3 regions of the Mesorhizobium sp. M1399 genome follow, and region 1 is predicted to be linked to each of the others. Evidence: predicted binding sites of a transcription regulator. Region 1 holds the regulator's gene; each other region holds the start of a gene.
The links. Region 1 encodes PhoB, which activates phosphate uptake and scavenging genes when phosphate is short. Its sites were predicted from a motif close to TGTCATNNANCTGTCAT; they were not measured.

Region 2: NKH05_RS03615 (alkaline phosphatase D family protein) is a predicted target of PhoB. The motif match lies at 3,178-3,194, and genes of this name have one in related genera.
Region 3: NKH05_RS11305 (RNA degradosome polyphosphate kinase) is a predicted target of PhoB. The motif match lies at 3,223-3,239, and genes of this name have one in related genera.

The regions. Positions count from the first base shown of each region.
Region 1 covers NZ_JAMYKZ010000025.1:5,414-16,049, reverse strand. Annotated here, with positions in the region: gene NKH05_RS29350 (sugar ABC transporter permease) at 1-304, opposite strand, end outside; gene xylF (D-xylose ABC transporter substrate-binding protein) at 447-1,487, opposite strand; gene NKH05_RS29340 (ROK family protein) at 1,774-3,018, shown strand; gene phoB (phosphate regulon transcriptional regulator PhoB) at 3,028-3,717, opposite strand; gene phoU (phosphate signaling complex protein PhoU) at 3,734-4,441, opposite strand; gene pstB (phosphate ABC transporter ATP-binding protein PstB) at 4,474-5,277, opposite strand; gene pstA (phosphate ABC transporter permease PstA) at 5,274-6,125, opposite strand; gene pstC (phosphate ABC transporter permease subunit PstC) at 6,129-7,115, opposite strand; gene pstS (phosphate ABC transporter substrate-binding protein PstS) at 7,175-8,236, opposite strand; gene NKH05_RS29305 (hypothetical protein) at 8,898-9,251, shown strand; gene NKH05_RS29300 (DUF2865 domain-containing protein) at 9,343-10,335, opposite strand.
Region 2 covers NZ_JAMYKZ010000002.1:223,196-233,831, reverse strand. Annotated here, with positions in the region: gene typA (translational GTPase TypA) at 1-1,004, opposite strand, end outside; gene NKH05_RS03620 (hypothetical protein) at 1,203-1,484, shown strand; gene NKH05_RS03615 (alkaline phosphatase D family protein) at 1,531-3,105, opposite strand; gene NKH05_RS03610 (MFS transporter) at 3,472-4,755, opposite strand; gene NKH05_RS03605 (TetR/AcrR family transcriptional regulator) at 4,837-5,442, shown strand; gene NKH05_RS03600 (hypothetical protein) at 5,540-6,130, shown strand; gene ppa (inorganic diphosphatase) at 6,148-6,678, opposite strand; gene NKH05_RS03590 (GNAT family N-acetyltransferase) at 6,794-7,300, opposite strand; gene NKH05_RS03585 (TPM domain-containing protein) at 7,418-8,056, opposite strand; gene NKH05_RS03580 (TPM domain-containing protein) at 8,067-8,909, opposite strand; gene NKH05_RS03575 (TPM domain-containing protein) at 8,962-9,771, opposite strand; gene NKH05_RS03570 (LemA family protein) at 9,857-10,495, opposite strand.
Region 3 covers NZ_JAMYKZ010000005.1:379,897-390,532, reverse strand. Annotated here, with positions in the region: gene ppx (exopolyphosphatase) at 1-948, opposite strand, end outside; gene NKH05_RS11305 (RNA degradosome polyphosphate kinase) at 948-3,149, opposite strand; gene NKH05_RS11300 (zinc-finger domain-containing protein) at 3,300-3,545, shown strand; gene NKH05_RS11295 (FAD-dependent monooxygenase) at 3,565-4,770, shown strand; gene NKH05_RS11290 (TIGR02117 family protein) at 4,965-5,636, opposite strand; gene NKH05_RS11285 (metal-sensing transcriptional repressor) at 5,742-6,005, shown strand; gene NKH05_RS11280 (cation diffusion facilitator family transporter) at 6,002-7,030, shown strand; gene NKH05_RS11275 (HoxN/HupN/NixA family nickel/cobalt transporter) at 7,061-7,774, shown strand; gene NKH05_RS11270 (multicopper oxidase domain-containing protein) at 7,849-9,768, opposite strand; gene NKH05_RS11265 (amino acid ABC transporter ATP-binding protein) at 10,027-10,636, opposite strand, start outside.

The sequences.
Region 1 (10,636 bases):
CTTCCACGGAGCCGACGGAAAGATCGATGTTACGCATCACGATGACCAGCACCATGCCGGTCGCCATGATCGCCACCGACGAGGTCTGCACCGAAAGGTTCCAGAGATTGCGCGGCGTCAGGAAGAGCCCGCCCGACAGTATGTGGATCCCGACCCAGATGACCAGCAGCGCGCCGACCATGCCGAGCATGCGCGTGTCGAGTTCGGTTGCCTTGAGAAATCGGGCAACGACGCCGGCCTCCGATTCCCGCGCCCGGTCTGCCGTCGAGCTGTCGACCGGCGTGTTGGAAGTCGTGTCGGTCATGATGTTTCTCCCGCCGGGTTGCCGTCTGCCGCGGATGCCGGAAGCAGCCTAGAAGTTATCCGCCGGAAGCGGAAAAACAATTCTTTCTTGAAAAAACGCCGCGGCAAGCGGCCGCGGCGTTCGGACTTCTCGGAAACTCGGATCAGTTGCAGACCGGAACAGCGCCCGCCGCCACGCCCGCGCAGACCTCTTCTTTCTTGATCCAGCCGGCGTCGATGACGACGTTGAGGTTGTCCTTGGTGATGGCGACCGGGGTCAGGAACAGGGACTTTACGGTGTTGCCGCCGGGCGTGGTGAAATCCTTCACGCCGGCAATGTCGGTCATCTGCTTGCCGTCGGCCAATTGCGAGGCGATCTCGGCGGCGTTCTTGCCGAGCTCGCGCGCGTCCTTCCACACCGAGACCGTCTGTGTGCCGAGCGCGATGCGGTTCAGCGCGGCGTGGTCGCCGTCCTGGCCCGAGACCGGAACCGATCCAGCCAACCCTTGCGCCGTCAGTGCGGCGACGACGCCGCCGGCAGTGCCGTCGTTAGCGGCGACCACCGCATCGACCTTGTTGTCGTTCGCGGTCAGGAACTGTTCCATGTTCTTCTGGGCGTTGGCCGGCAGCCAGCCGTCGGTATAGGCCTCGCCGACATTCTTGATCTTGCCGCTGTCGATGGCGTCCTTCAGCACTTCCATCGAACCGGCAAAAAGGAAATCGGCATTCGGATCGGCGCCCGAGCCCTTGATGAAGACATAGTTGCCTTCCGGCTTCACCTTGAACACGTCGCGGGCCTGCATGCGGCCGACTTCCTTGTTGTCGAAGGTCAGGTAAAAGACGTCCTTGTTCTCGATCAGCCGGTCGTAGCCGACAACCGGAATACCTTCGTCCAGCGCCTTTTGCACGGCCGGCCCTATCGCCGAGGCGTCCTGCGCCAGGATGATCAGTGCGTTGGCGCCCTGCGAGATCAGGCTCTCGACGTCGGTGAGCTGCTTGCCCGGATTGGACTGTGCGTCGGCGGAGATATACTTGTCGCCGGCAGCCTCGATGGCCGCCTTCATTGCGGCTTCGTCGGTCTTCCAGCGCTCTTCCTGGAAGTTCGACCAGGAAACGCCGATGACCTTGTCTTTAGCCTGCGCCACCGACGCAAGCGCCAGCGTCATGGCGACACCCGCCAGAATGGCGGTCGTGAATTTCTTCATCATATCCTCCCTGCGCCGCGTACGGCGTGACCAATTGGCCCCAAAGGCCAGCTTAGAGGCGCTAATTTTTTCGAGCCTCGAAAAAATACTGGCCCGATCTCCCGCTGCTGTCAACATCGATTCTGATGGATTTTGATGTTGCTGCGACTTTTTTCGAGCTTCGGAATAAACGATGACAGCGCCACCTGCATCTGACACTATTTGCCTCATCCGACACTATTTGTCGGCATTACCGACGGCTTCCGGTTCATGAGCGGCCGCGGCAAACCGGGAGGAAAGCAAAACGATGTCGGTCGGAATCCGCCATGACGATTTGCGCCGGCGCAACCGGGCGATGGTGATCTCGGCCGTGCGCCGGGCCGGCCAGCCATCGCGTACGGAGATCGCCGCAACCACCGGCCTCAGCCATTCGACCATATCGGCGATCTCCTCCGACCTGATACGGGAAGGCATCCTCGCCGAGAGCAAGGCAAGCGAACCCGTTTCGTTGAAACGCGGTCGTCCGCAGGTCGGCCTCGCCCTCAATCCGGAAGCGGCGGCGGTGCTGACCGTGGTGTTGTCGCTGAATTTCCTGTCGGCCGCCATCATCGACTATGCGGGGCAGGTGGTCGCCGAGGAACAGCGCCGGCTGGACACGCTGACCATGCCGCGCGACGAACTGATCCGCGAATGCATGGCCATCGTCCGGCGCCGGCTGGACGATCCAGATCTTGACGTCCGCAGTGTCGCCCGCATCGCCCTGGCGATTCAGGGAATTACCGACTCCCCTGCACGCGCCATGCTGTGGTCGCCGATCACGCCCCAGACGGACATCGCCTTTGCCGACATGCTGGAAGATGAATTCGGCATCCCGGCCACGGTGGAGAACGACTGCAATATGATGGCGGTGGCTTTGCGCTGGCGCGATCCGGATCGCTATCGCGACGACTTCATCGCCATCCTGCTTTCGCACGGCATCGGCATGGGGCTGGTGTTGAAGGGCGAGCTGTTCACCGGCACGCATTCCTCGGGCGGCGAGTTTGGCCACATGATCCATCGTCCGGGCGGCGCGCTCTGCCGTTGCGGGCGGCGCGGCTGCATCGAGGCCTATGCCGGCAATTACGCCATCTGGCGCAACGCCACGCAGATGAGCGAAGACAGCCAACCGGTCGCCGACGTCAGCGACGCCGACATGCGCGCGCTGGCGGTTCGGGCGCGCGAGAAGGACGGGCCGGAACGCGAAGCCTACCGCAAGGCCGGCGAAGCGCTGGGTTTCGGTCTCGGCTCGCTGTTCGCGCTGATCGATCCGGCACCGGTCGCAATGGTCGGCGCCAGTGCCGCCGCCTTTGATCTGATCGAGCCGGCCTTGCGGAAGGCCATCGCCCAGACCGCCGGCGGCCAGCATTCGGGCTCGATCTCCTTCGATACCGAGCCGAACGAATTGCCGCTGATCCGCGAAGGCTGTGCAATGCGGGCGTTAAGCTTCGTCGACCAGCAGATTTTCGCGCCGGGCGCGCAAATGAGGCCCGGCGTCAGAAAGAACGTAGCCTGACTGGGCGGGTCAATCTTCCCTGATCGCGTAGCCGGCACCGCGGATGGTGCGGATGACATCAGGCATGCGGCCGTTGTTGACGGCTTTGCGCAGCCGCCCGACATGCACGTCGACGGTGCGTTCGTCGATATAGATCGTCTCGCCCCAGACATTATCGAGTAACTGGCTGCGCGAGAAGACGCGGCCCGGATGCCGCATCATGAATTCGAGCAACCGGAATTCGGTCGGCCCGAGCCGGATCTCGGTCTTCTTGCGATACACCCTGTGCGATTCGCGATCGAGCACGATGTCGCCGACCTTCAGCACGCTGGACAGCACTTCCGGCTTGGCGCGGCGCAGCAGCGCCTTGACCCTGGCCATGAATTCCGGTGTCGAAAACGGTTTGACCAGATAGTCGTCGGCGCCGGTCGAAAGACCGCGTACCCGGTCGCTCTCCTCGCCGCGCGCGGTCAGCATGATGATCGGCAGCCGTTCGGTTTCGGGGCGCACCCGCAACCGGCGGCAGAGCTCGATGCCGGAAACCGCTGGTATCATCCAGTCGAGCACCAGAAGATCGGGCACATTCTCCTGCAAACGGATCTCGGCTTCGTCGCCGCGTGTCACCACCTCGACCTGGTAGCCTTCGGATTCGAGATTGTAGCGGAGCAGCACACCCAACGGCTCCTCGTCCTCCACCACCATTATGCGTGGTGCGATCATCGGCTGGGCACCCCCATCATGTCGCCGGTGCGGACATTGTCGTTTCGTCTTGCTTCGGACGATTGACCGGCAATTGCTCGCCGGTCAGCACATAATACGCATTTTCGGCGATGTTGGTGACATGGTCGCCGATCCGCTCCAGATTCTTGGCGCAGAACAGCAGATGCGTGCAAGCGGTGATGTTGCGCGGGTCTTCCATCATGTAGGTCAACAGTTCGCGGAACACCGACGTATATTTGACGTCGATGCGCTCGTCGGCGGCGCGTAGCTTGGCCAACGCGGCCGCATCGCCTGCAGCATACTCCTCGATGACGCCCTGCACCTGGATGAGCACCAGCTGCGCCATCGCATCGATGGAATGCGATAGGTCGCGCGGTGTGACGCTAAGGCCGACCGCACTCACACGCTTGGCGATATTCTTGGCAAGGTCGCCGATGCGTTCGAGATCGCCGGCCATGCGGATCGCCCCGACGACATGGCGCAGATCGTGGGCCATCGGCTGGCGCTTGGCGATCAGGGTGATGGCGCGGTCGTCCAGTTCGCGTTGACGCGCATCCATGATGGCATCGTCGGAAACGACGCGTTGCGCCAGCACGTTGTCAGAATTCAACAGGGCCTTGGTCGCCCCGCCGACCATCGAACCGGCGAGGTCGGCCATGTCGCGGATCAGCTTGCTGATCTGCTCGAGATCCTCGTCGAAAGAAGCGACTGTGTGTTCGCCCATGGTCCTGTCCTCATATGCGTGATCGGAACGGCTCAGCCGAAGCGGCCGGTGATGTAATCCTGCGTGCGCTTCTCGCGGGGCGACGTGAAGATCTTCTCGGTCCGGTCGAACTCTACCAGTTCACCCAGATACATGAAGGCGGTCTGGCGCGATACGCGCGCCGCCTGCTGCATGTTGTGGGTGACGATGACGATCGTGTAGTCGGCTTGCAATTCGTCGATCAGTTCCTCGATCTTGGCGGTCGACAGCGGGTCGAGTGCCGAAGCCGGCTCGTCGAGCAGAATGACTTCCGGCTTCACCGCCACGGTGCGGGCAATACAAAGCCGCTGCTGCTGGCCGCCTGACAGGCTCAAGCCGCTGGCGTTGAGCTTGTCCTTGACCTCGCCCCACAGCGCGGCCCGCTTCAACGCTTGTTCGACGCGGCCGTCCATTTCGGACTTGCCCAGATTCTCATAAAGCCTGACGCCGAAGGCGATGTTCTCGTAGATCGACATCGGGAACGGCGTCGGCTTCTGGAACACCATGCCGATCTTGGTCCTCAGGAGATTGAGGTCCTGCGAGCGGTCGAGAATGTTCTTGCCGTCGAGCAGCACCTGGCCCTCGGCTGTCTGCTTCGGGTAGAGTTCGTAGATGCGGTTGAACACACGCAGCAGCGTCGATTTCCCGCAGCCCGAAGGGCCGATGAAGGCAGTGACGCTGCGCTCGGGCAGCGACAAGGTGATGTCCTTCAACGCCTTGCTCTGGCCGTAGTAGAAGTTGAGGTTCTTGACCTCGATCTTCGTCTTCTCGGCGACCGTCTCGGTCATCGTCATGTCCGCGGACAACATCTGTGTCATCTGTCCTCTCTGCGTCCGGTAAGGCTGCGGGCGAGGATGCTCAAGCCCAGAACCGTCAGGGTGATTATGAGTGCGCCGCTCCACGCCAGTTGCTGCCATTCCTCGTAAGGGCTGAGAGCGAACTGGAAGATGGTCACCGGCAGGCTGGCCATCGGCGCGTTGATATTGCTGCTCCAGAACTGGTTGTTGAGCGCGGTGAAGAGCAGCGGCGCCGTCTCGCCGGAAATGCGTGCTATCGCCAGCAATATGCCGGTGACGATGCCGGACAATGCGGCGCGGTAGGCGACCGAACGGATCACCACCCAGCGCGGCGCGCCGATCGCGGCGCCGGCTTCACGCAACGCGTTCGGCACCAGGTTGAGCATGTCTTCAGTGGTGCGCACGACCACCGGAATGACCAGGATGGCAAGCGCAACGGCGCCGGCTATGGCCGAGAAATGCCCCATTGGCCGCACCATCAACTCATAGACGAACAAGCCGATGATGATCGACGGCGCCGACAACAGGATGTCGTTGATGAAGCGCACGACGGTGGTGATGCGCGAGAAACGCCCATATTCGGCCATGTAGGTTCCCGCCAGCACGCCGATCGGCGTGCCGACGACAACGGCGATGATCGTCATCAGCAGGCTGCCCGCGATTGCATTGAGCAGGCCGCCGGCCTCGCCTGGCGGTGGCGTCATCTCGGTGAAGACCGCGAACGAAAGCCCGGCTGTGCCCTTATAGACCAGTGCACCGAGAATGAGCGCCAGCCAGGCAAGCCCGATGCCGGCGGCGACGACGCAAAGCGCCATCATCACCGAATTTCTGGCTTTGCGGCGGCTGTGGAGCGATGAGGATGTCGACATCGGTCAGGCTCCCGTACGGGCGTCGATCCGCATCAGCATATAGCGGGCGGCGGCAAGGATCAGGAAAGTGATGACGAACAGGATCAGGCCGAGCGAAACCAGGGAAGAGGTGTAGAGATCGCCGTCGGCCTCGGTGAATTCATTGGCGATGGTCGCCGAGATGGTCGTGCCCGGCGCGAACAGGGAGGCGCTGATGCGGTGGGCGTTGCCGATGACGAAGGTCACCGCCATGGTTTCGCCGAGCGCGCGGCCGAGGCCAAGCATGACGCCGCCCATGATACCGATGCGGGTATAGGGAATGACCACGCGCCGGGTCACTTCCCAGGTCGTGCAACCGATGCCGTAGGCCGATTCCTTCAGCACCGCCGGCACCGTATCGAAGACGTCCTTGGTGATCGAGGTGATGAAGGGCAGCACCATGATGGCGAGGATCAGCGCCGAGGTCAGAAGGCCGATGCCGTAAGGAGGGCCGGCGAAAAGGCTGGATAGTCCCGGCACGCCGTGGAAGATGTTGATGATGAAGGGCTGTATCGTCGTCTGCAGGAACGGCGCGAACACGAACAGGCCCCAGATGCCGTAGATGATCGAGGGAATGCCGGCCAACAGCTCGACCGCTATGCCGATCGGGCGCCTGAGCGGGCGCGGGCAGAGTTCGGTGAGAAACACGGCAATGCCGATGCCGATCGGAACCGCGATCAGGATGGCGATGGCCGCCGTGACCAGCGTGCCGTAGATCGGCGCCAGCGCGCCAAATTTTTCCGTTACCGGATTCCAGCTTTCAGTCGTCAGGAAAGAGAACCCGAAGGACGACAGGGCCTGCCATGAGCCGGCAAACAGCGAGATTGCGACACCACCGAGGATGACCAGCACAAGAATTGCGGAAGCGCGGGTGAGTCCGCGGAATATGGCGTCTGTGAGCGCGAAGCGCCGCACCGTAGCTTCCCTGGCCCGGGCTGCAGATGATAGCATGGCATCGGAAGCGATGGTCATTGGGTCCTCGCGATTGAAGGCAACAGGGAGGGCGCCGTCGACGCCCTCCCTGGAGGAGATTACATAGCCGAGTAGAGCGGCTTGCCGTCGCTGCCGACGACTTCCTTGGCCCACATGGCCTTGACGCTCTCGACCACCTTGTCGGGCATCGGAACGTAGTCCAGCTCGCCGGCCATCTCGTCGCCCTTGTCGTATGCCCAGGCGAAGAATTTGAGCGCTTCGCCGGTGGTCGCCGCGTCGTCCGGCTTCTTGTACAGGAGGATCCACGTCGCCGCCGTCATTGGCCAGGACTCGGCGCCCGGCTCGTTGGCGAGGATGACGCCATAGCCCGGCTGCGAGCTCCAGTCGGCATTGGCCGCTGCCGCCGAGAATGCCGCCGCGGTGGGTTCGACCTTCTTGCCGTCCTTGTTGATCATATCGGTGTGGGTGAGCTTGTTCTGCTTGGCATAGGCGTATTCGACATAGCCGATCGCGCCGCCGGTCTGGGAGACGTTGTTGGCAACGCCCTCATTGCCCTTGGCGCCGATGCCCACGGGCCATTCCACGGCCTTGTCGACGCCGACCTTTTCTTTCCAGTCCGCGCTGACGTCGCCGAGGTAGTATGTGAAGTTGAACGTCGTGCCCGACCCATCGGAACGGTGAACGACCGCGATCGCCTGCGAAGGCAGCTTGACGTCGGGATTGAGCTTCTTGATCGCCTCGTCATCCCAGCTCGTGATCTTGCCGAGGAAGATGTCGGCCAGCGTCGGGCCGTCGAGAACCAACTCGCCCGGCTTGATGCCTTCGAGGTTGACGACGGGAACGATGCCGCCCATCACCATCGGGAACTGAGCCAATCCGGACGATTCAAGCTCTTCGCCTTTCAGCGGCGCATCAGAAGCGCCGAAGGTAACGGTCTTGGCTTTGATCTGCTTGATGCCGCCGCCGGAACCGATCGACTGATAGTTAAGCCCAATGCCGGTGTCTTTCTTGTAAGTGTCGGCCCACTTCGCATAGATCGGGTAGGGGAAGGTGGCGCCGGCGCCGGAGATGTCCGCGGCGAGCGCGGCGGACAGGGTGAGGGTAGTCGTCGCCGCAGCCATTGCAATCGCAACGGCCGCCGAGCGGATGAAATGTCTCATGTGGCCTGCTCCTGTTCGGAATATGGTCTCTCGGCGCCATTCCTCCGGCGCCCGCTGAGGCCAATAGCCCCCGATTATTACAGTCGCATGACAGTTTCATGTCGCTCCGGTAACGTCGTCCAGCCGGGTTAAGAAGGAACGGCCGCGGGCTTTGTCGGCATGGGCCGCGGTTTGCCGCTGGAATCAGCAGCTTGCGTGAATTCCGGCCGGCTTTGTCCGCTCGACGATAGCAGCCACTGACCTTGAGAAGAAAAAAGCCGGACGGGAGCGCGTTGCATGCAGCCAGAACGTGTCATGGCCGCGCCATCGCCGAAACAGGTCCGTTGGGGTAAATCTGACCCTGTTTCTTGCCGGCGGTCGCTGCTCCCGCCCGTAACTGGAGGAGCGGAACTTCGAATATCCCATTGTCGCGACTGAGCGCGCCATTGGGTATGGTGCGATCGCACCATGGCCTTACGCTGGAAGCGGTGACGAATCGCAAGGTTTTAATTCGCCTCGCGCTGGACCTCCATCCGCGCCCGACCCGGCGATCGATCTTTCGAGCGGGGCCTTCGACTGGAAGTGCGGCGATTTCTACTTCACCTTACCTACTCCCTCTGCACTATTCCGCCGGTTGTCGGTTGGGCCGAAGCAGCGTTATAAGCTTGCAGGGGTGTTGCTGATGTTTCGACGGATTCTGCCTGTCTTCCTGTGCCTGGCGCTGCTTCTGGGAACCGGCTGCGCGCGCAGCTATGACGGCACCGTGATCATTCCCAAGCCGCTCGATGTTCGCCGTTTCTGGGACCGGCCTTCTCCGCAGGCGCAAGCCGAACAGTCGCAGCTGGAGACCGATGTCTTTCCTGTGGCGCCTCAAACGCCGAAAAGGCCGGCGGTGCGCAGGAGCGCAGCTTCCGTTGCAGCGCCACGAAGGAAGGTCGTCGCCAACCCGCCCATGCTGTCATCGGAGCCGGCGAAGCCGCTCACCTGCAGGAATGTCAGCCTGCCCGGCAAACGGGCCCGCATGGTCTGCGAATAACCAACCGGCCGTCGGTCGATACGTGCGGCTGTAGGCCTTGAAGCGGCTATCCGGCCAGCCGTTCGCCGTCTCGGGACATCGCCTGCCCTGGTCAGTCCGCCGGGAAAAAGGCCGGCCCGACCACTCTCACCGGCCGCGCGCCGATCGCTCTTTCGACCGACTGATGCTGGGCAGCCCCTGGCACCTCGGCAACCGGCGTTTTTGCCCCTGCGAGAGCGGTACCGGCGGTTTCGATCCCGGATTCAGGAATTTCCGCGACGCTGCCAAAATCCGGCTTTGCCGTCGGCAACGGAATGATGGCGTTGCTCATGTTGGCCGGTGTCACGGTTCGTGCCCTGAGTTCGGCGACGCGCTGGTAATAGCGCTTGACGTCGCAGGCCTTGAAGTTCGCGTCGTCGCGGTACCTGAAGGCGGTCGCAAGCTCCACATAGGGCTTTTGCGTCTCGAGCGCGATCATCTCTTCGGTCTCGCGGGTGGCATCGCTCAGCGTATAGAGTTCGACGCCGGCATCGTCGCAGATATAGCGGCACTGATCGACCGTTTCCTTCAGATCGTCGTTCTTGGCGAACTGCGATTTTGGCGCGGGGAAGAAATATCCGTCCGACAAGCGAACGCAAAACAGCATCCGATTGCCACCCATTGTTGCGCCTGCGGACTGGGTTTTGGGTGCTGTGCGCTGCTGCGCCGGCGGCTGGTCTTGCTGCGCCTGCTGCTTCTTGGCAGCGGGGGCGGCGCAGCCCAGCGCGACGAACCTGGCCTTCAGGCCGGAGGTGTCCCTGCCCGAATTCGACAGTCTGGCGATCTGCCGTTGCACCTCCGCCTTGCTGCTTACGAGGTCGGCGCAGGGGTTGAAGAAGAACCCGGCCGTTTTCGCCGTGCATCGGCGCTGTCTCTCCAGCCTTTGAATCGCGGCGAGTTGCCGGCGTAGTTGGGCAAGCTCGGGGCTGGTCCCGGCGCCACGCCCCGCCGAAAGCAATTGGCTCCTGATCGCGCCGCAGCTATCCGCATAGGAGGAGGACGTGCCGAGCGCAACGGCTATTGCCGACACCAGCATCAGAATCGTGAGAAGCCAGAAGCGTGTCATTGGAGCGACCATTGTCCTTGTTGCGCCGAGAACAGGATTTCTTTGTCGACTATGGATAAGTACTGGCTAAATCAGTTTTACCTAATTGAAGTAGACCGCCCCGCCACCAGAGACTTTAGTTCTAGTGTATTATATCCACTGGCGTAAATTCAATATTACATTTTTATTTCAAGATTGAGACGAACCGGCAGCAACGCCGGCGAACTCGCGCCACGGCGAAGTTTGAAGCACCCGGCCGGTTCCGCACCGCGATCAATCCGGCGTTACCGGCCGGCCGTTGCTGAAACCTTAGCCCCAAGTT
Region 2 (10,636 bases), on a different contig from region 1:
AGCAGGCGGTCCCGGATGACGCGGCTGGTCACCTTGTCGCCTTCGGTGCCCGCCAGCGGTGAATCGTTGACCAGGAACGACATCGTCACCGTCGGCGGATCGATAGGCTGCGCGTGCAGCGGCTCGGTCACCGACAGGTCGCAGAACGTGTCGGCGACGGTGCCTTTCGACAAGCCGGCGATGGCGACGATGTCGCCTGCCTGCGCTTCGTCGATGGGCTGGCGCTCGAGCCCGCGAAAAGCAAGGATCTTCGAGATGCGGCCGGTTTCGACCTGGGTGCCATCATGGTGCAGCACCTTGACCGCCTGGTTGGATTTCAGCGTGCCGGATTCGATACGGCCGGTGATGATGCGGCCGAGGAACGGATTGGCTTCCAGAATGGTGCCGATCATGCGGAACGGGCCAGGATGAACGGTCGGCGCCGGCACGTGCTTGATGACGAGGTCGAACAGCGGCGCCAGAGCCTGGTCCTTCGGACCTTCGGGGTTTTCGGAGACCCAGCCGTCACGGCCCGAACCGTAAAGGATCGGGAAGTCGAGTTGCTCGTCGGTCGCGTCAAGCGCGGCAAACAGGTCGAACACCTCGTTGACCACCTCGACGTGGCGAGCATCCGGCCGGTCGATCTTGTTGATGACGACGATCGGCTTCAGTCCGACCTTGAGCGCCTTGCCGACGACGAATTTGGTCTGCGGCATCGGCCCCTCGGCGGCGTCGACCAGCACGATGGCCGAATCCACCATCGACAGGATGCGCTCGACCTCACCGCCGAAGTCGGCGTGGCCGGGCGTGTCGACGATGTTGATGCGGGTGCCCTTCCAGTCGACCGAGGTCGCCTTGGCCAGGATGGTGATGCCGCGTTCCTTTTCGAGATCGTTCGAATCCATGGCGCGCTCGGCGACACGCTGGTTGTCGCGGAACGAGCCGGACTGTTTCAGGAGCTGATCGACGAGGGTGGTTTTTCCATGGTCGACGTGCGCGATGATCGCGATATTGCGGATTTTCATGTTTTGGTCTCGGGAGCGTTGCAGGCAGCAGGCCAAAAGGCGCTGCCTCTTTCGGTTGGGCGGCTCATACAGGGTTTTTCGCAATTGCGAAAGAGGAGGCGAGTCACCAAATAAAGTCACCAAATCTTAAATGTCTTGGTGTGAAGTGGAATTATTAACCAAGGCGGAACCTTTCATGGTCCGGGCAGTTCGAATTTCATGATCGACGCAGGCAGCAGACTCCGGCCGATTTTGGCATGTAGCGCACTCGCCGTCCTCCTCGCGGCAGGCGCGGCGCAGTCGGCCGCGTCGTTCAAGGAGACGCGGACTGCCCTGCCGTCCGACAAGCGGTCGGCGGAGCAGCTTTTTGCCGATGCTCCCGATGGCGTCGACCCGGTGGTGACCGGGCCAGTCAGCGCCGCCTTCAAGCAAAGGCAGCAAAATGCCGGATGCGACAGCGCCGTCTGGCCCAACATTCCCGTCGTCTGCTATCCCGATTGATACACGTCCTACCCTCGGGCTGGCCCGAGGATAATGGTGCAGTCGCTCACGCCGACCGCACCGGATCGAGCGTGACCTTGTAGAGTTCGCTGTCGTCGCGATCCATCAGCCGCACCGTCAGCTGCTCTGTAGCGCCATCGATATCGACAAGTCCGAAGAACTGCAGGCCGGCCGACGGCGGCAGGTTCTGACCCTGCTCGGCAGTCGGTGCCTTGATGAACTTCAGCTCCGGGCCGAAGGTCATGTCGAAACCATTCGGTCCGAACGTGCCTGAATGGATCGGACCCGAAACGAATTCCCAGAACGGATTGAAGTCCTGGAACTGCGCCTTGTCCGGATTGTAGTAATGCGCGGCCGTGTAATGCACGTCTGCGGTGAGCCAAACGGTATTGCTGATGCCCGCGTTCTTTATATAGCGAAGAAGGTCGGCAATTTCCAGCTCGCGCCCCTTGGCCGGGCCATTGTCGCCATTGCTGACTGCCTCGGCCCCGACCTTCTTGGTACCGTCATTCCAGACCACGAGGCCGAGCGGCATATCGGCGGCGATGATTTTCCACGTCGCGTTGGAATTTGCCAGCTCACGCTTCAACCACTTGATCTGCTGTTCGCCGAGGATGCGCGATTCAGGCGTCATCGTCTCCTGCATATCCGGACCGTTGGGGCCGCGGTAGGAACGCATGTCGAGGAAGAACACGTCGAGCAGCGGACCATAAGCGATTTTGCGGTAGACGCGGCCCGGCTCCGACGGTTCGTAGCGGATCGTCGTCATCTCGTGGAAGGCGCGCGCCGCACGTGCTGCCAGCACATGGATTGATTTTTCTGTGTAGCGGTCGTCGGCGCTCAGGTCCTTCGAGTCCGACCAGTTGTTAAGCACCTCATGGTCGTCCCACTGATAGAAAGTCGGGCAGATGGCACTGAGCGCAAGAACGTTCTTGTCCATCATGTTGTATTTCCACTGCGCCCGGTATTCGTCCAGCGTCTCGGCAACCTTGCGCTTTTCGTTGATCAGCACTGTGTTTTTCCACTTGCCGCCATTGGGCAGGTCGACTTCGTCCTTCATCGCACCATCGGCATAAATCGTATCGCCCGAATGCAGGAAGAAGTCGGGCGTGTGCTTGGCGATCGTGGCGTAGGTCTTCATGCCGGTCTCGTCTATGCCCCAGCCTTGGCCGGCGGTGTCGCCCGACCAGGCAAAGCGGATGTCACGCTTCGAGGCAGGTGCCGTGCGGAAGCGGCCGACGATCGGCTCGGAAACGGCGTTGATGTCGGCAAGATCGGCCGCGACCATGCGGTAGAAAATATCCTGGTCGGAGGCGAGATCGGTGAGCAGCCGCTTCACCGTATAGTCGCTGGCCGGCGAGGTATCGAGCGGCGCCAGGCGGACGGCATTGGCGAAACTTTCCGTCGACGACACTTCGAACATGACGCGCGACGGCCGGTCCGTGCGCGTCCAGACCATGCCGCTGGTCGCGTCGACGTCGCCGGACTGGATGCCATGGGTGAAGGCCGGGCGCTGATTGGCGCGCGAGTAATAGGGAAGGGCGAGACCCGAGGCGCCGACCAGGCCAACGGCGCTGGCCGACGTGACGAAAGCGCGCCGCGTCATTGAAATCTTGTTCATGGCTGTCTCCTGGATGGCGTTGAACGTCGCCGCCAAGCTCCAGCTTCAATGTTTCAGGCACATTTCGAAACGATGAAGGTTTTCTGACATCAACAAGCGGGAAGGCTGGACCGCTCGGCGGCGAAGCTGCTGATCTCCCCCCTTGCGGGTCCCTTGCGGGGGGAGATGGCCGGCAGGCCAGAGGGGGGCGCTGTCCCGCCGACGTACAAATCAGAAAGAAATCAGACGGAGCAGCGGAGTTTGGGCAGAACATTGCGTAAAGTCGGAGGCTGGCGAACCTTCGCGCCCCCTCTGCCCTGCCGGGCATCTCCCCCGCGAGGGGGAGATCGGCAATTTGGCCGACGGCATCTCTCCTGCAACGAGAAGCTATGCCGCCTGCGGTTCAGGATCGAACGCCGGGCGGCTGGTGTTGATCAGCAGCGAGATGCAGGCGGCGGCTATTGCCGTCATGCCGGCGATCAGGAAGGCAAGCTCGTAATTGCCCTGCAACTCACGCATAGTGCCACCGAAAAAGGCCGCTGTCGCTGCGCCGACTTGATGGCCGGCGACGATCCAGCCGAAGACGATCGGCCCGCTGCGGTCGCCGAACGCCTCGTTGGAAAGCCGCAGCGTCGGCGGCACTGTGGCGATCCAGTCCAGTCCGTAAAATACGGCGAAGATGATCAGGCTGGTCGCCGAGAAGCCGGAATAGGGCAGATAGATCAGCGACAGGCCGCGAATGCCGTAATAGATGCCGAGCAGCTTGCGCGGGTCGAAACGGTCGGTGAGCCAGCCCGACAGCGTCGTGCCAATAAGATCGAAGATACCCATCATCGAGAGCAGGCCCGCGGCCTGCACTTCGCCGATGCCCATATCGCCGCAAAAGGCGATCAGGTGCGTGCCGACCAACCCGTTGGTGGTGAAGCCGCAAACGAAGAAGGTGGCGAACAGGTACCAGAACACACGCGTACCGGCGGCGCGGCGCAACGTGCTCAGCGTATGCGCGAGGAAATTGCCTTGCGCGGCCGGCGGCGCGGGCGGCACATCGTCGAGCTCGGCGCCATAGCGGACCATGCCGATCGCGGCCGGACGCTCCGGTACCAGCATATAAACCAGCGGCACCAAGGCGGCGGTGGCCACGGCAATGGCAATGGCGACCGGCTTCCAGCCGCCGGACTGGGCGAGCGAGGCGAGCAGCGGCAGGAAGACCAGCAGCCCGGTGGCGCTGGACGCCGACATCAGTCCCATCACAAGGCCGCGATTGGTCTTGAACCAGCGGTTGACGATGGTCGCGCCGAGCACGGTGGCGACAGCGCCCGAACTGATGCCGGAAAACACGCCCCAGGTGAGGAGCAGATGCCACGGCTTGGTCATTAGCAGGCTGAGCGCGGTCGATCCCGACATCAAAAGCAGCGCGGCAAGCAAGGTGCGGCGCAGCCCGATCCGCTCCATCAGCGCCGCGGCAAACGGCCCGGTCAGGCCATAGAGGAAGATGCCGGTGGCCGCCGCCAGCGAGACGACGTCGCGCCGCCAGCCGAAACTATTCTCCAGCGGCAGCATCATGACTGCCGGCGCCGAACGCAGGCCCGCGGCGATCAGCAGGCAGAGGAAGATGACGGCGACCACGACGAAAGCGTAGCGCTGGCCAAACGGGCGGGATTGAGCTATCATGTTACTGACCGGTACGTTTCAGATGCGCGGAACATACGTACCGACCGGTAACATTGTCAACCAGGCATCGGCAAACCAGACATGAAAAGCATTGAACCAACGATCAAGGAGAATGGCGCACCGCTGCCTCGCGCCGCCGAACGGATCCTCCAGGTGGCGCGCGACCTGTTCTACCGGCAAGGCATCAGGGCGATCGGTGTCGACGAGATCGTACGGCGTGCCGGCGTCACCAAGCCAAGCCTCTACCGCAGCTTTCCGTCCAAGGATGAGTTGGCTGCATCCTATCTTCGGCACTATGACCTCGAATTCTGGGAGCGCTTCGACGAGGCGGTGAATGCCCATCCCGGCGATCCGCGCGCGCAGATCGTCGCCTTCCTGACGCGTGTCGGCAAGCGCACGCAAAGGCCCGACTATCGCGGCTGTGGCATGACCAATGCCGCGGTCGAATATCCCGAACACGGCCATCCGGCCCGCGTCGTGAGCGAGGCCAACAAGCAGGAATTGCGCCGGCGCTTGCGCACCATGGCGGCGGCGATGGGTGCCGGCGACGCCGACACGCTGGGTGACGGGCTGCTGCTCCTGATCGAGGGCGCCTATATCAGCGGTCAGTTGTTCGGTGCCGGCGGACCGGCGCAGTCGGTGGCCCGCAACGCCGACCTTCTGATCGAAGCAAGCTTGAGGAAATAGCGTTCCGTTTACCAGGTCACTGTGAGCAGCCTGACTTCGTCTAGGCTGCTGCTGAATTTGACGGTACGCTGCGGCAGCCCGAACGGAGTTGTCCGCCATGCGCGCTCTTTTGATCCCGCTTGCCCTCGCCGGTTTCTGCCAGGCGGCCCGGGCTGGCGACATATCCAGCGTCTATACCGATCTCGTCTGGGAGAAGGACTGCGTGACTTATGCCCAGGCGGAGGAAGGCGACGGCGACTGGGCCGACCTGGCCTGTTCGGGCTATGGCGGCTACCCGGTGATGGTTTCCTACGACGATGCGCGGGAATCGCTGTTCTACGGGTTTCCACCTGGCGACATGACCACGGTCTGGGAAAGCTTTTCCGGCCTCAACTCGGCTGGACCCAAAGTCGAGTGGCGTATCGAAACCAAGGGCGATATGGCCGTTCCTTTCGCAGTCATCCATCGTCGCTCGATCAGCGATAGCGAGGGCGAGAACAAGTCGACGGAAGTGCTGATCGTCGCCAAGGTTGCCCAGCCTGGCGCCTACGAAGGCTGCACGATCGCTCTTGTGCTCGCCACTGGCAATCCCGCCGCCAACGATCAGGCGCGCAAGCTTGCCGACGAGAAGGCACGCACCTTCGCCTGCGGCAAGGACAAGCGTGTGGTGATCGGCAACACGCCCGATTTCGGCCGCGTCGACAACTGACGATTTGCGCCCGTTAATTACTTGCGCTTGGCCCGCTCGATTGCCTCGACGATCATCTTCTTGGCATAGGCGGCATCGTACCAGCCCTCGATCTTGACCCATTTGCCGGGTTCGAGATCCTTGTAGTGCTCGAAAAAGTGCTGCACCTGCTGGCGGGTGATATCAGGCAGCTGCGTGTATTCGTGAACGTCCTCATAGCGCAAGGTCAGCTTGGGCGAAGGTACTGCGATGACCTTCTCGTCCTGGCCGGCATTGTCCTCCATCACCAGCACGCCGATCGGCCGCACATTGATGACGCAGCCCGGCACCAGCGCGCGTGTGTTGCAGACCAGCACGTCGATCGGGTCGCCGTCGCCCGACAGCGTGTGCGGTACGAAACCGTAATTGCCGGGATAGCGCATCGACGTGTGCAGGAAGCGGTCGACGAACAGCGTGCCGGCCTCCTTGTCCATCTCGTACTTGATCGGCTCACCGCCGATCGGCACCTCGATAATGACGTTGACGTCCTCGGGCGGGTTCTTTCCGCTGGCAATCGCTTCGATACGCATCGCTTTATCCCTCTCTCGATTGAAGATCGATAGCGGGCGACGGCGAATGGTGCAATGCGGCGAATGGTACTGGGGGATCGTCCGAACCGAAACCGGTCGGATCATGCGCTGGCCGTCATTCCCAGACGAAAGCGACCTTCTTCAGCGCCTTCTGCTCGAATATCTCGACGCCCTCGGCCACATCGCGACCGCCGGCGCCGGCATAGAAGGCAAGTGCGTTCTGATTGTCTTCCAGCGCCCACACCACCATGCCCTTCAAGCCATGGTCGGCCAGCCGTGCCCGTGCCGCCGAGAACAGCCGGCTGCCGAGCCCGATGCCTTGATATTCCGGCCGCAGGTAAAGCTCGTAGATCTCGCCCTGCTGCCTGAGTTCGCGGGCACGGTTCTTGCCGATCGTCGCGTAGCCGGCAATTTTGCCGCCGATTTCGACGACCAGGACGGTGGCGGCGCGGCGAATGGCATTCGCCCACCAGTCGGCACCGCGGCGGTTGATCATCGATGTCAGAGTGCGGTGTGGGATGATGCCCGAATAGGCGCCGCGCCAGGCCTCGAGATGCACGTCGGCAATGGCGGCTGCATCGCGCGGCTCGGCTTTCCTGATGTCGATGCTCAGCGTATTCATGATTGGTTAACCATAAACCCGCGGCGCCCGATTGCAAGAGTCCGGTCAGCCACTGCGATGCTTTCGCACAGCCGAACGGTGCGTCCTTGAGACGCTGCAAAACCGCCTTTAGCGAGATCAAATCTCGACCAGATGGTCGTCCAGTTCGTTGCTGTCGCCGGTCGACACCGGAAAATGCTCGGCCAGTACCGCACCGACCGCTTCGACCGCCCTGACGAAGCCGTCGGCAAGCCGATCGTCGCCGGCATGCGCCGTAAGGTCGCGGACGACACCGTCCCAGACATGCTGGCCGACACGAGAATCGATGCCGCTGTCGGCGACCACTTCAGCATAGCGCTCGGCGATCGAGACGAACACCAGCACGCCGGTGCGCGCCGCGGTGCGGTGGACGTTGCGGGCGAGGAACTGCTTCATCGCATTGGCGTGGGCGGCCTGGTAGCGCAGCCGCCTCGGCACCAAATGGATGCGCAATGCGGGCAATGCCCACAACAGGATGAGCACACTGGCAAGCGCCAGAAGCTCGGCTATGACGAAATGCGGCAAGCGGATCGACAGCCACCAGGCTTCCAGCCCGTAACCGACGGCGAGGCTGACGACGAGCATGCCGAGCATCGCCATGAAGGCGGCCGGGAAGAAATAGCCGTCGCTTGCATGCGCCACGACGCAGTAGATCTCGCCGTCGGTCTTTGATTCGGCAGCGCGGATCGCATCGGCGATGCGCTCATGATCCTCGGGGCTGATCGGTCGTGTTGCCATGATTGATGTCTCACCAGCTTCCTGAAGAACCGCCGCCGCCGGACGAACCGCCGCCGCCGGAAAACCCGCCGCCGGAACTTCCTGACGACCAACCACTGCCTGAACTTCCCGACGACCAGCCACTGCCGGACGAGGTCCCCGACGTCCAGGCACCGCCACCGGAGGGTGACGAACCTGGCCCGCGGCCGTAGCGGAACGTCATGCCCAGCCACTTGTACACGCCCGGCGACAGTTTCGTGCCGAAGATCGGCGGCAGGAACGCCATTGCCAAGCCGCCGAAGAACATCGTCGCCCACAGGATGATGAACAGCATGAAGATGGGATCGACAGGATTGTCATTCGCCGGATTGCGCTTGCCGCGCGCCTCCAGCTCTTCGGGATTGCCTTCCAGCACCATGATCATGTCGTCGACGGCCTTGCTGATGCCGCCTGAGAAATCGCCGGCACGGAAGGCCGGCACCATATCGTTTTCGATGATCAACTTGGTGTGCAGGTCGGTCAGCGTGCCTTCAAGCCCATAGCCGACCTCGATGCGCATCTTGCGGTCGTTCGGCGCCACCAGAAGCAGGACGCCGTTGTTCTCCTTCGCCTGGCCGAGTTTCCAGGCGCGAAACAACCGGTTGGCGTAAGGCTCGATCTCCTCGCCGTCGAGGCTGGGAATGGTCGCGACGACGATCTGGTCGGACCCCTTGGTCTCGAAATCGGCAAGCTTCTGCGTCAGCGCCACCTTGGTCGCGGCATCGATGATGCCGGCATTGTCGACGACCCGTCCGGTCAGCGCCGGCAATTCGGCGGCGAAGGCCGCGAAGCCGAACAGCAGCACCGCTATGGCCAACAGCGCGGTGCCGGTCATTTTGATGAAACGGCCGGATTCCACCGGGCTGACGGCGTGTCTTGTCATCTCGTCACCAGCTTCCCGAGGAGCCGCCGCCGCCGGACGAACCGCCGCCGCCGGAAAACCCGCCACCGCTTGAACCCGACGACCATCCCCCGCCGGAACCTCCCGACCAGCCGCCGGACGACCGCCGGCTCGGCTCGAAGGTCATGCCCAGCCAGCGATAGCGGCCGGGACCGATCTTCTGGCCGAAGATCGGCGGCAGGATGGAGGCTGCGAGGCCGCCGAAAAAGATGATTGCCCAGATGGCTATGAAGATGGTGAAGAACAGATCGTCGCTGTTGAACGGCGGCTGCTGGTTGCGTTCGCCGCGCGCTTCCAGCTCTTCGGGATTGCCTTCCAGCACCATGATCATGTCGTCGAGGGCCTTGCTGATGCCGCCGGAGAAATCGCCGGCACGGAAGGCCGGCACCATGTCATTTTCGATGATCAACTTGGTGTGCAGGTCAGTCAGCGTGCCTTCAAGCCCATAGCCGACCTCGATGCGCATCTTGCGGTCGTTCGGCGCCACCAGCAAAAGCACGCCGTTGTTCTCCTTCGCCTGGCCGAGTTTCCAGGCGCGAAACAACCGGTTGGCGTAAGGCTCGATCTCCTCGCCGTCGAGGCTGGGAATGGTCGCAACGACGATCTGGTCCGAACCCTTGGTCTCGAAATCGGCAAGCTTCTGCGTCAGCGCCGCCTTGGTCGCGGCATCGATGATGCCGGCATTGTCGACGACCCGTCCGGTCAGCGCCGGCAATTCGGCCGCGAGAACGGTGAGAGGGAGGAGGAGAAAGCTTAGAACGAAGCCAAAAAAAATCCGGCCGGCATTTCTTCCCACCCCCCTCTGTGGGGAGATGGCCGGCAGGACAGAGGGGGGTGGGACGGAGTACAAGGCCAACGGGAACAGACCCGCTAAGCGCCGTTCACCCGCCCTGCTGCGTGCCGAAATCGACCTTCGGCGGCTGCATCTTGTCCTCCTCGATGGTGAAATTCGCAAACGGCTGGTTGCCGCGGAACCACAAGGTCGCCCAGATCACCGACGGGAAGGTCCTCAGCGTCAGATTGTACTCTCTCACCGCCTGGATATAGTCGCGGCGGGCGACCGTGATGCGGTTCTCGGTGCCTTCGAGTTGTGCTTGCAGCGCCAGAAAGTTCTGGTTGGCCTTGAGATCGGGATAGTTCTCCACCACCGCCAGCAGGCGCGACAGCGCGCTGGTCAGGCCGGCCTGGCTGTCCTGGAATTTCTTGAAGGCTTCCGGATTGTTCAGCGTTTCCGGCGTCACGGTCACCTGCGTCGCCTTGGCGCGCGCTTCGACCACGGCATCGAGCGTGTCCTTCTCGTGCGCGGCATAGCCCTTGACCGTGTTGACCAGATTGGGGATGAGATCGGCGCGGCGCTGGTATTGATTCAACACCTCGCTCCATGCGGCCTTGGCGTTTTCCTCAGCCGTCGGGATGGTGTTGTAGCCGCAGCCGGCAAGCAGCGGCAGCATGACGGCCATCACCAGGAACGCAGCTAAATTACGGAAGATTGGCGGTAAAGCAAGGCGCTGGACAAGCATGATAAGGTCCCCTCGATAGCATTGGCACGCGAAGCATTAGCACAATCCTTGCGCAAGAAAATGACTTCGGCCGAGAAGCGTTACTGGTTTCTACCATTCGCCGTCAGGCCCTGTGACAGACGAGGCGAACGGGTTAAGCTC
Region 3 (10,636 bases), on a different contig from region 1:
GATCAGCGGATCGGCTTTCTGTTCGGCCTTGTCGAGCAGCGAATAGAGAAAGCCCTCGCGCACGCCCAGCGCCGACACGATGATCTTCGACGGCTGCATCGCCGCCATGATCTCCTGCAGCACGATGGCGCCGTAGGGCAGCAGCGAGCGGCGGTTCTTGGAGACGCCCTCGATGCCCTTGACCTTATCGATCTCGGCTTTGGCGACCTGCCGGAGGAAGCTCGCGGCGCTTTCGATGCCGATCTCGTAATGGTGCATGACGCCGAGCGGGTAGTTGGTCATTTCCATGTGCAGACGGGCGAGGTTTCGCCAGGTGCCGCCGACCGTGTAGAAGGCCCTGCCCTGTCCGCCCTTCAGCAATTTCGCCCGCGCCAGTTGCTCGCGCGTGATCTTTGCCGCCTGGGTCAGCGAGTTCTTCGCCATGTCCTGCAGGCGCAAGCCGCCCAACGGCAGGGTGATGCCGTCACCGATCGCCTCGCCGTCGATATCGATCAGTTCGAGGCTGCCGCCGCCAAGATCGCCGGCGATGCCGTTGGCCGGGTGGAAACCGGAGATGACGCCGAGCGCCGAATAATGGGCTTCCTCGCGGCCGCTCAGCACCTGGATCTCGGTCTTGAGTACATCCTCGGCGCGGTGGATGAAGTCGGGGCCGTTGACCGCCTCACGGGCGGCGGCGGTCGCCAACACATACATGCGCTCGGCGCCGGCCTGGTCGGAGAGCGCGCGGAAACGGCGGAACTCTTCCATCGAGCGCGTCACCGCCTCGGGATCGAGCTTTCCGGTCGAAACGATGCCGCGGCCGAGGCCGGCGAGCATCTTTTCGTTGAACAGCAAGGTCGGCGAGCGCGCCAGCCCTTCATAGATGACAAGACGGATCGAGTTCGACCCGATATCGATGATGGACAGCGGTCGGCGGTCCTGAAGCCGGCCCTGGGACGCTGAAATCATCAGCCCGTCGCTGCGTTCTGTTTCTTGCGGCGCTTGAACTGCGCGATGCGCTTGGGCGCATGCGACTTCAACGCATCGCCCCGTCCGGACAGGCTCGGATTGGTCATGAAATATTCCTGCGCGTTGAACGGTTCCTCGCCCTCCTCCAGCACAACGCGCCGGGAGGTTCCGTCAGCCAATACGTCGAAACTTTGCTGGTTGTCCATGATGTTGCCGAGCATGATCTGGCCGAGCACCTGTTCATGCACAGTTGGATTGGTGATCGGCACCATGGTCTCGACCCGGCGGTCGAGATTGCGCGGCATCAAATCGGCCGAGGAGATGTAGACGATCGCCCCGTCCGAGGGCAGGCCGTGGCCGTTGCCGAAGCAATAGATGCGGCTGTGCTCGAGGAAGCGGCCGACGATCGACTTCACCCTTATGTTCTCCGACAGGCCCGGCACCTGCGGTCTCAGGCAGCAGATGCCGCGCACGACGAGATCGATCTCGACGCCGGCGCGGCTGGCATCGTAGAGCGCATCGATGATGATCGGATCGACCAGCGCATTCATCTTCATCCAGATGCGAGCCGGCCTGCCATCCAGCGCGTGGCCGATCTCGTCCGAAATATGCTTGAGGATGCGGTTGCGCAGCGTGAACGGCGATATGGCCAGCCGCATCTGCTCGGCCGGCTCGGCATAGCCGGTGATGAAATTGAACAATTGCGCGACATCGCGCGCGATCGTCGGATCGGTGGTGAAGAAGGACAGGTCGGTGTAGATGCGCGCGGTGACCGGGTGGTAATTGCCGGTGCCGAGATGCACGTAATTGCGTAGCCTGCCATCCTCGCGCCGCACCACCAGCGACATTTTCGCGTGGGTCTTCAGCTCGAGAAAGCCGAAGACGACCTGGACTCCGGCGCGCTCGAGGTCGCGCGCCCAGCGGATGTTGGCCTCCTCGTCGAAGCGCGCCTTGAGCTCGACCAGCGCCGTCACCGACTTGCCGGCCTCGGCGGCGTCGACCAAAGCCCGCACGATCGGGCTGTCGTTGGAGGTGCGGTAGAGCGTCTGCTTGATCGCCACCACTTCCTGATCGGCCATCGCCTGGCGCAGGAACTGCACCACCACGTCGAAGGATTCGTAGGGGTGGTGGACGATGATGTCCTTCTCGCGGATGGCGGCAAAGCAATCGCCACCATGCTCGCGGATGCGCTCCGGGAAGCGCGGATTGTAGGGCGTGAACTTCAGATCGTCGCGAGCGACGGCGACGATCTCCGAGATCTGGCTAAGCGCCAGCGGCCCGGTAAGCACGCTGATGCGGCTGGCCGAGACGCCAAGCTCGCCGGCGACGAAGTCGCGCAATTCGGACGGCATCAGCCTGTCGAACTCGATCCGGATGACCGAGCCGCGGCGGCGACGCTTCAGCGCCGTCTCGAACAGCCGCACCAGATCTTCGGATTCTTCCTCGACCTCGATATCGCTGTCGCGGATGATGCGGAACGTGCCGGAGCCCTTGACCTCGTAGCCGGGGAACAGCTTGCCGATGTAGAGACTGACCGCCTCTTCGAGCGGAACGAAGCGGACGTGATGCTTGCGATCCGGCAAGCGGATGAAGCGCCTCAGCGCTACCGGCAGGCGCAAAAGCGCGCTCATTTCCTCGCCGTTCTTGCGGTGGCGCAATTGCAGCGCCATCGAGAAACCGAGATTGGGAATGAACGGAAACGGATGCGCTGGGTCGATCGACAGCGGCGTCAGGACCGGAAACACCTGCTCCTGGAAATGGTCCTCGAGCCAGGTCTTCTCGTCCTTGGTCAGCGCATCGCGGGTGATGCTCTCGATGCCTTCCTTGTTGAGCTGCAGCATCAGCGCCGAAAGGCTGTTCTGCTGGTCCTCCTGCAGGCGCTCGACCTCGCGCAACAGCTGTTCGAGCTGCTGCTCGGGGGTGCGCCCGTCCGGGCTCTTCAGCACGATGCCCTCGCGCACCTGGCCGGCAAGACCGGCGACGCGGACCATGAAGAACTCGTCGAGATTGGCCGCCGATATCGACAGGAAGCGAACGCGCTCGAGCAGCGGATGATTGGCGTTCAGCGATTCCTCGAGCACGCGCCGATTGAATTGCAGCCAGGAAAACTCGCGGTTGACGAAGCGGTCAGGATTGCCGCCTTCGCGGCTCGCAGCCTCGATGGTGATGAATTCGTTCTGGACCGGCTTCAGTTCGTTCATAGTTCCTGCTCTTCTCACACCCGTCCGCGGATTACGGTGTTAACCGGCTTAACTTATCCTCTGACAGGCTTTTGCGACAGTTTCATTTCATCGATCTTGCAAAGAGACGGGTTATGATCCAGATGCAATCGACAAGATCAGGAGACGACGATGGCAGGCGGTTCCATTCCCCATTTCCAGAACGATGCGGGCTATCCGGCAATCGACATCGGCGTCAAGGAATTCATGTGCACCGGCGCCAATCCGCCTTTCGACCATCCGCATGTATTTCTCGACATGGGCGACGACAATGAAAAGGTCTGCCCCTACTGCTCGACGCTCTATCGCTATTCGCCGAAGCTGAAGGCATTGGAAACGGTGCCGCCGGGCTGCCTTTATATCGACCAGGCCGCCTGATTCTCCTGCGACAAGCCTGATGCAGGAAACGCAGTCCCGGCAGGTCGTCATCGCCGGGGCGGGCGTTGCCGGGCTGACCGCGGCACTGGCCTTCGCCGAGCGCGGCTATCGGATAAAACTGTTCGAACAGGCGCAGCACCTCGAGGCTGCCGGCGCCGGCATCCAGTTGTCGCCCAACGCGACACGCATTCTTCGACAACTCGGCGTACTCGATCGGCTGCTGCCGACGGCGGTGCGGCCGGAGGCGGTTGTGCTCAAGGATGCCGCCACGCTGGGCGAGCTGGCGCGCGTACCGCTTGGCCCGGCCGCCGAAACGCGCTGGGGGGCACCCTATCTCGTCGCCCACCGCGCCGATCTGCAGTCAGCGCTGATGCAGCGGGTTTCGGAGCAGCCCGGGATCGAACTGGTCGCTGGCGCGCGGGTGACCGACATCGCAGCCGGACCGAAAGCTGTTGCCGTCACTGCATCGGCTGATGGCGAAACGGTCGAGGCTGGCTGTCTGCTGATCGGCGCGGATGGCGTCTGGTCGTCGGTGCGAGAACAACTGGCCCGCAAAGCGGCCGAATTCGGTAGTAGCCGGTTTTCAGGTGAGCTGGCGTGGCGCGCCACCGTCGGTGCCGACAGCCCTGCTGGCCAAGCCTTTGCAGCGATCGGTGCGCCCGATTGCGTTACCGCATTCCTCTATCCCGGCTTCCATATGGTCGCCTATCCGGTCAGCCGTGGCACTGCCTTCAACCTCGCCGCCTTCACCAGGGGCGAGCGCATCGCCGAGGGCTGGTCGGGGCATGCCAACCCCGCCATCCTCGTCAGCGCCATGCGCGGTACCGCGCCGGCGCTGGTCCGTCTGGCGAGCGAGGCGGCGCCGTGGACGGCATGGCCGATCCACACCGTCGAGCAGCGGCGGTGGACGACACCGGAAGGCGTCGCGCTGATCGGCGATGCGGCGCATGCGATGACGCCCTTTGCCGCACAGGGCGCGGCGATGGCGATCGAGGACGCGGCGACGCTTGCCGGCTTCGTTGCCACCTCGCCTGCCGATCTCAGCGGCGCGCTTGCCGCTTGGGAACAGGCGCGGCGGCCGCGCGTCGCCCAGGTCGCCCGCCGCGGCGCGGTCAACCGCCTCGCCTGGCACGCGGCCGGGCCGGTGGCGATGGCCCGCAACCTGTTCCTGGCGATGCGCTCACCCGAAAAGCTCGCCGCCGATCTTGATTGGCTTTATGGCTAGCGGGCGCGCGAGTCTGGGGATCGGCGATAAAAAGCTCGATAGGCCGGCGGGACAGCGCCCCCCTCTGTCCTGCCGGACATCTCCCCCACAAGGAGGGAGATTGGCAGTTTCGGCGCCTTGCTAGGTCCTGCAACGTTAGAGATTGGCGAAAGGAGGGCTCGAAGGATCGCGGCGTTGATCAGCCGGAACCCTCTTCAATTGTGAAGCCGCATCGACAGGCCGAGCGAGGCTGGCAGCGGGTTCCACCAGCCGGTGCGCAGCCCGGCCGTGCGCAGTGCCGCCGCCGTCCAGGTGTTGCAGCCGATCAGCGCGTTGAAATGGCCATTGGCTTCGAAGAAACGATCGAAGCGGGAATAGGCCGCATTCTCGATCGGAATGGCCCCGTTCGGCCCCCGCTGGAAGCTTGCTGCAATGAAATCGAGCAGCGCCGCAAAGCGTTCCTCACTTACGTCGAAGCCGGCGACGTCGGGATGCGGCTCGGCGATTTCGCCTGAAATGTCGACATGCATCACCGAAGCATCGACGGTCAGCGCCTTCATCACCGGCACTGCCTTCAGTTCCGACCAGGTCGGCGTCTCGAGATAGAAGGCGCGGCCTCCCCAGCCGAAGACGATGTAGCGGACCTCCGCCATGTCGGCCGGAATGCCGGCATCGACCAGGAAGTGGAAGCGCCGGCGCACGTCGTCGTCGACCGGGATGGCGATGTCGGTGTGGATCGGGTTTTTCAGCACCAGGATGCGGTGGCTTGCGCCGATCGGATCGGCAGCGGCCGCCGGCCAGAGCGGGCGCGGCAGCAGCGTGCCCAGCGCCACCGCAAGGACTGCTGTAACGACCAGCAGGCCAAGAAAACGGGCAAGCTTCTTCATGGGGAAGGCATAGACCAAGCAATGTTCAAGGTGAAGCCTCTCCGGAAATTGCACAGCTGACTTAGAGCTTGACCCGTATCCTCCCCGGGAGGATATGCTGGAGGCATGTCAGATCACCTCCACGCCTCACATCCTTCCATCGTAAAGCGCCTGAAGCGCGCGCAAGGCCACCTTGCGGCGGTGCTGGCCATGATCGAGGCGCATCGCCCTTGCGTTGATCTGGCGCAGCAGCTTCATGCCGTCGAAAGGGCCATCAGCAGCGCCAAGCGCGAGCTGATCAACGATCACATCGAGCATTGCCTCACGGACAGCGTGGAAACCGGCGGCAACTCGCTGGCGGAACTCAAGCAGCTGGCGAAGTATCTATGAATGCCATCGTAGCCCGCATTCTGGACTGGCTCGGGTTCGGCTCGCACGCCGCACATCATCACGGCGATCACGGTTCGCACGGTCACACCCACGGCGTCATCGATGCGACAATTGCTACCACCGACCGGGGCATCTGGGCAATCAAATGGTCGTTCGTAATCCTGGCCATCACCGCGGCGTTGCAGATGGTCGTGGTTGTGCTGTCGGGGAGCGTGGCATTGCTGGCCGACACGATCCATAACATCGGCGATGCGACAACGGCGATCCCGCTATGGATTGCGTTCGTGCTGGCGCGGCGCAAGCCGTCGCGGACCTTTACCTATGGCTTGGGCCGGGTCGAGGATCTGGCCGGCATCATCATCGTGCTCATCATCCTGTTCAGCGCTGTTGTCGCCGCCTACCAAGCCATCGACAGGCTGATCAATCCACAAGTAGTGACACACCTCGGCTGGCTGACGGCGGCGGGCATTGTCGGCTTCCTCGGCAACGAGGCGGTTGCCGTGTTCCGTATCCGCGTCGGCCGCGAAATCAACAGCGCGGCACTCATTGCCGACGGCTACCACGCCCGCACCGACGGACTTACCAGCCTTGCCGTGGTCATCGGAGCCATCGGCGTCTGGCTCGGCTTTTCCTTGGCCGACCCGATCGTCGGCCTGCTGATCACGATTGCGATCTTCGGTATCGTGTGGCAATCGGCCCGTTCGGTGCTGACCCGCATGCTGGACGGAATCGAACCCGGTGTGATGGATGAAATCCGACATGCCGCCGAGCATGTTGCGGGCGCGCATATTGTCGATGCTAAGGCGCGCTGGGTCGGTCATAGATTGCACGCCGACATCGCAATTGCCGCGGACGAAACCTTACCGCTGTCGGCGGCGAACAAGATCGCGGCAGCGCTGAAAGACGAACTGTCCCAGCATATGCCAGCCCTGGCTGAGGCGAATGTCCGGTTTTCAACGGAACGTGGAGAGAACGACCATCCGCACCCTCACGAGCACACGCATGACCACGGCCACATGCACTGACGCTCGCCGATTTTCTGCTAGTCTCGTCCGATGTTCCAGACGCTCGTCGAATTTCAGCGCACGATCTATCTGACGCTCGGCGAGCAGATCAAGCTGCTTGCGGCCGGAGGCAATTGGCTGGCATTCATGGCCTTCCTGCCGATGGGCGTCGTGTTCGGGGCTGCCCATGCGCTGACGCCGGGTCATAGCAAGGCGGTCCTGGCGACCTATCTTGCCGGTTCGGATGCGAAGGTCTCGCGCGGCCTGCTCGTGTCTATCACGCTATCGTTCACGCATGTGACGATTGCCGTTCTGATTGCGGCTCTCTCGCTGCCACTGGTCTCCATAGCATTGGGCAGCGTTGGCCGCGCTCCGCTCCTGGAGCATATCAGTCGTGGGCTGCTCGGCCTCATTGGCGTCTGGATGCTCTGGCGCGCTTTGAGCCACAGCCATCACCACAGGCACGAAGGCGAGGCTGTCGGCGTGATGGCAGGCCTGATCCCCTGCCCGCTGACGCTTTTCGCGATGACTTTCGCGATCTCCAGGGGTGTTCCGGCAGCGGGCGTCCTGTTTGCCATCACCGTGATGGTCGGCGTGGCGCTGACGCTGTCCTGCGTCGCGGTATTGTCGATCGTGTTTCGGGAACGGCTTGTACAGTTTTTCGCGCGCCAGCCACGGCTGTTCGAAACCATCTCCCGGGCCATCGAGGGCGCTGCCGGTCTCGCCCTTGCCGGCGTCGCTGTCTGGCAGATCACATCAGCTTAAGAGAAAACATGGTTTCAGCCACTGCATGGCGTCCGGGCCGGTGCAGCGGTTGGAACGAGCCAAGCCGACGCCGGTCATGTCACATCGATCACGACCATCAGCCCGCCGCCGCCCTTCTCCTCGACATTGTTGTTCGTGGTGTGATGCGGGATGTGGCAATGGATCAGCCATTTGCCCGGACGCTGCGCCTTCCAGATCACGTCGTAGCGCTGACCCGGCCCGACATTGACCGTATCGGCAAGGAAACGACCCGAGGCAGGGATCGTCTCGCCGTCGCGGGCAACGACCTCGAACGGTCCGCCATGGATATGCATCGGATGGATGAAGCCGTTATTGGTGCCGATGAACCGCACCTTGAGCGTCTCGCCGACCTTCATCGGGATCGTCTCGGTCGAGGGATAGGCCTTGCCGTTGATGGTGAAGAAATTCGGCATGCCGCCGTCCATCGGCATCGACGGGTACGTCAGCCCTTCCCGCACCAGCCATTCCTGAAGCTCGATGACGTAATCATGGTCGGCCGCGACCTCATCGGCGGGATTGGCGGGATCGATGATCAGCGCACCGTAGAGGCCGAGCGCCTGGGTCCGGTCCGGCTTGGCGTGGGGGTGGTAGAAATAGGTTCCGTGCTGGGTTGCGGTGAATTCGTATGAATAGGATTGGCCGGGCTCGATCGGCGCCTGCGTGATTTCGGCTGGCCCATCCATCTGGTTCGGCAGGATCAGGCCATGCCAATGCACCGTCGTTTCCTCAGGCAGGCCGTTGGTGACGTTGATCCTGATCCGGTCGCCCTGGCGAATATGAATTCGCGGGCCGGGAATCTGGCCATTATAGGCATAGGCGTCGACCGCAACGTTAGGCAGGATTTGCCAGCGGACCACCGAAGGCCTGAGCTCGAACACCTTGATGCCGTTCTCCATTCGAAAAGGCAGGTCCTGGTCACCCTTTGCCGTCAGATCATAAGAGGCGGCCACAAGGCGAGGATCGGTGGCGGCCATGTCGCGCATCGCGTCGGCCGGCGTGTCGCGGTCCATGATCATGCCTTGCGGCATGATCACCCCGCCGACATCGCGCGCCGACAAGGTTAGGTTCAGCCAGTTCGCCGGCGCGATCATGCCGATGGCGAGGGCCAGCAGGGAGACCATGCTGAGGGCGGCGACTTGCGGGGTCGTGGCATCCGTCTCCATGTGATGACCGGCGCCGCCTTTGCCTTTGTGGGAAGCCATATCGTGGTGCTGCCTGTGATGGCCGCTGGCGTCGGCCTGCTGCATTTGCATCTGCGCGTGTTGCCTCGTGGCAGGCTGCTGCCGACCATTGATGCCGGCTGCCTGCGCGCGCTGCGTCATCAACCCGTGCTTCAGCCCCCGGGCGACCAGCCAGACGTTGGCCGGGTAGGCAAGCGCAAAACCGGCGATGACGCCGATCGACATCACGCCCCAGAATAAGAGCTCCGTCGGTTCCATTGCGCGCATGTCGCGGCCCATCATCAGAAAACTCATGACCGGCGCCATGCCGGCCATCATGAAGTTCATCGAGATGAATTCGGGCAGGAAGCTCTTGCGCACGTTCTCCCAATAGGTGCCGCCCATCATCGATTTCATGAACAGCGACTGGAAGATGAACAGGCCGAAGGCAAAGCCGGCGAGATATTCGACGATCAGGTCGATCCACATCGGCAGGCCGAGCGCCGCCGTGACGGCGGCGGCAAGAATGATGCCGGTGGCATCGCCGGCGACGCAGTGGATGGTGGAGCCGACGCCCTGCTTCCAGAGCGGCTGAGTGAAGAGTTCATGCTCGCCCGGCCGGGGCTCCTTGTCGGCGAGCACGTAGAGTAGCAGGCCGAGCGGACCCATGTAGAGGGTAACCAGGATGAAGCCCCATTTCATCACCACCGGCTCGGGGTTGTTGCGATATTGGTCGAAGCCGACATAAAGCGTCGAAGCCAGCGCCAGCGCGAACCAGACGACGAGGAAATAGTCGATCGGTTGGATGAGCATCAGGATGAGCCCTTAACCTGCCGCCGCACGCGCCCACGCGGCTTGTTATACAACTCCTAATGGCAATGAACGCAGCCGGCGCGCTTATGATCCGTGCCGGCCTTAGTTACCAGGTTGCAAGGTGACCACTCGAGCGGCCTGAAGCACGCTTGCTATCTTCTCGCGCCGCGCACGGTCAGCGCTCGTCGAATACGCGTAAGGCCCTGAGCAAGGCAGCGAGCCCGGTCCGCCGGCCTTGTCACGAACCGGCGTACAGGATCAGTGCAGGATCTGCGACAGGAACAGTTTCGTGCGTTCGTGGCGCGGGTGGTCGAAGAACTCGGCCGGCGTGTTCTGCTCGACGATCTGGCCTTGGTCCATGAAGATCACCCGGTTGGCGACTTTGCGCGCAAAGCCCATTTCATGGGTGACGCAGAGCATGGTCATGCCTTCCTCGGCCAGCCCGACCATCGTCTCCAGCACTTCCTTGATCATTTCCGGGTCGAGCGCCGAGGTCGGCTCGTCGAACAGCATGATACGCGGGTTCATGCACAGCGAGCGGGCGATCGCCACGCGCTGTTGCTGGCCGCCGGAAAGCTGACCGGGATATTTGTTGGCCTGTTCCGGGATCTTGACGCGCGTGAGGAAATGCATGGCGATTTCCTCGGCCTGCTTCCGCGGCATCTTGCGCACCCAGATCGGCGCCAGCGTGCAATTCTCGAGGATGGTCAGATGCGGAAACAGGTTGAAGTGCTGGAACACCATGCCGACTTCGCGGCGCACCTCGTCGATCTTCTTCAGATCGTTGGTCAGTTCCTTGCCGTCGACTATGATCTTGCCCTTCTGGTGTTCCTCCAGCCGGTTGATGCAGCGGATCATCGTCGATTTG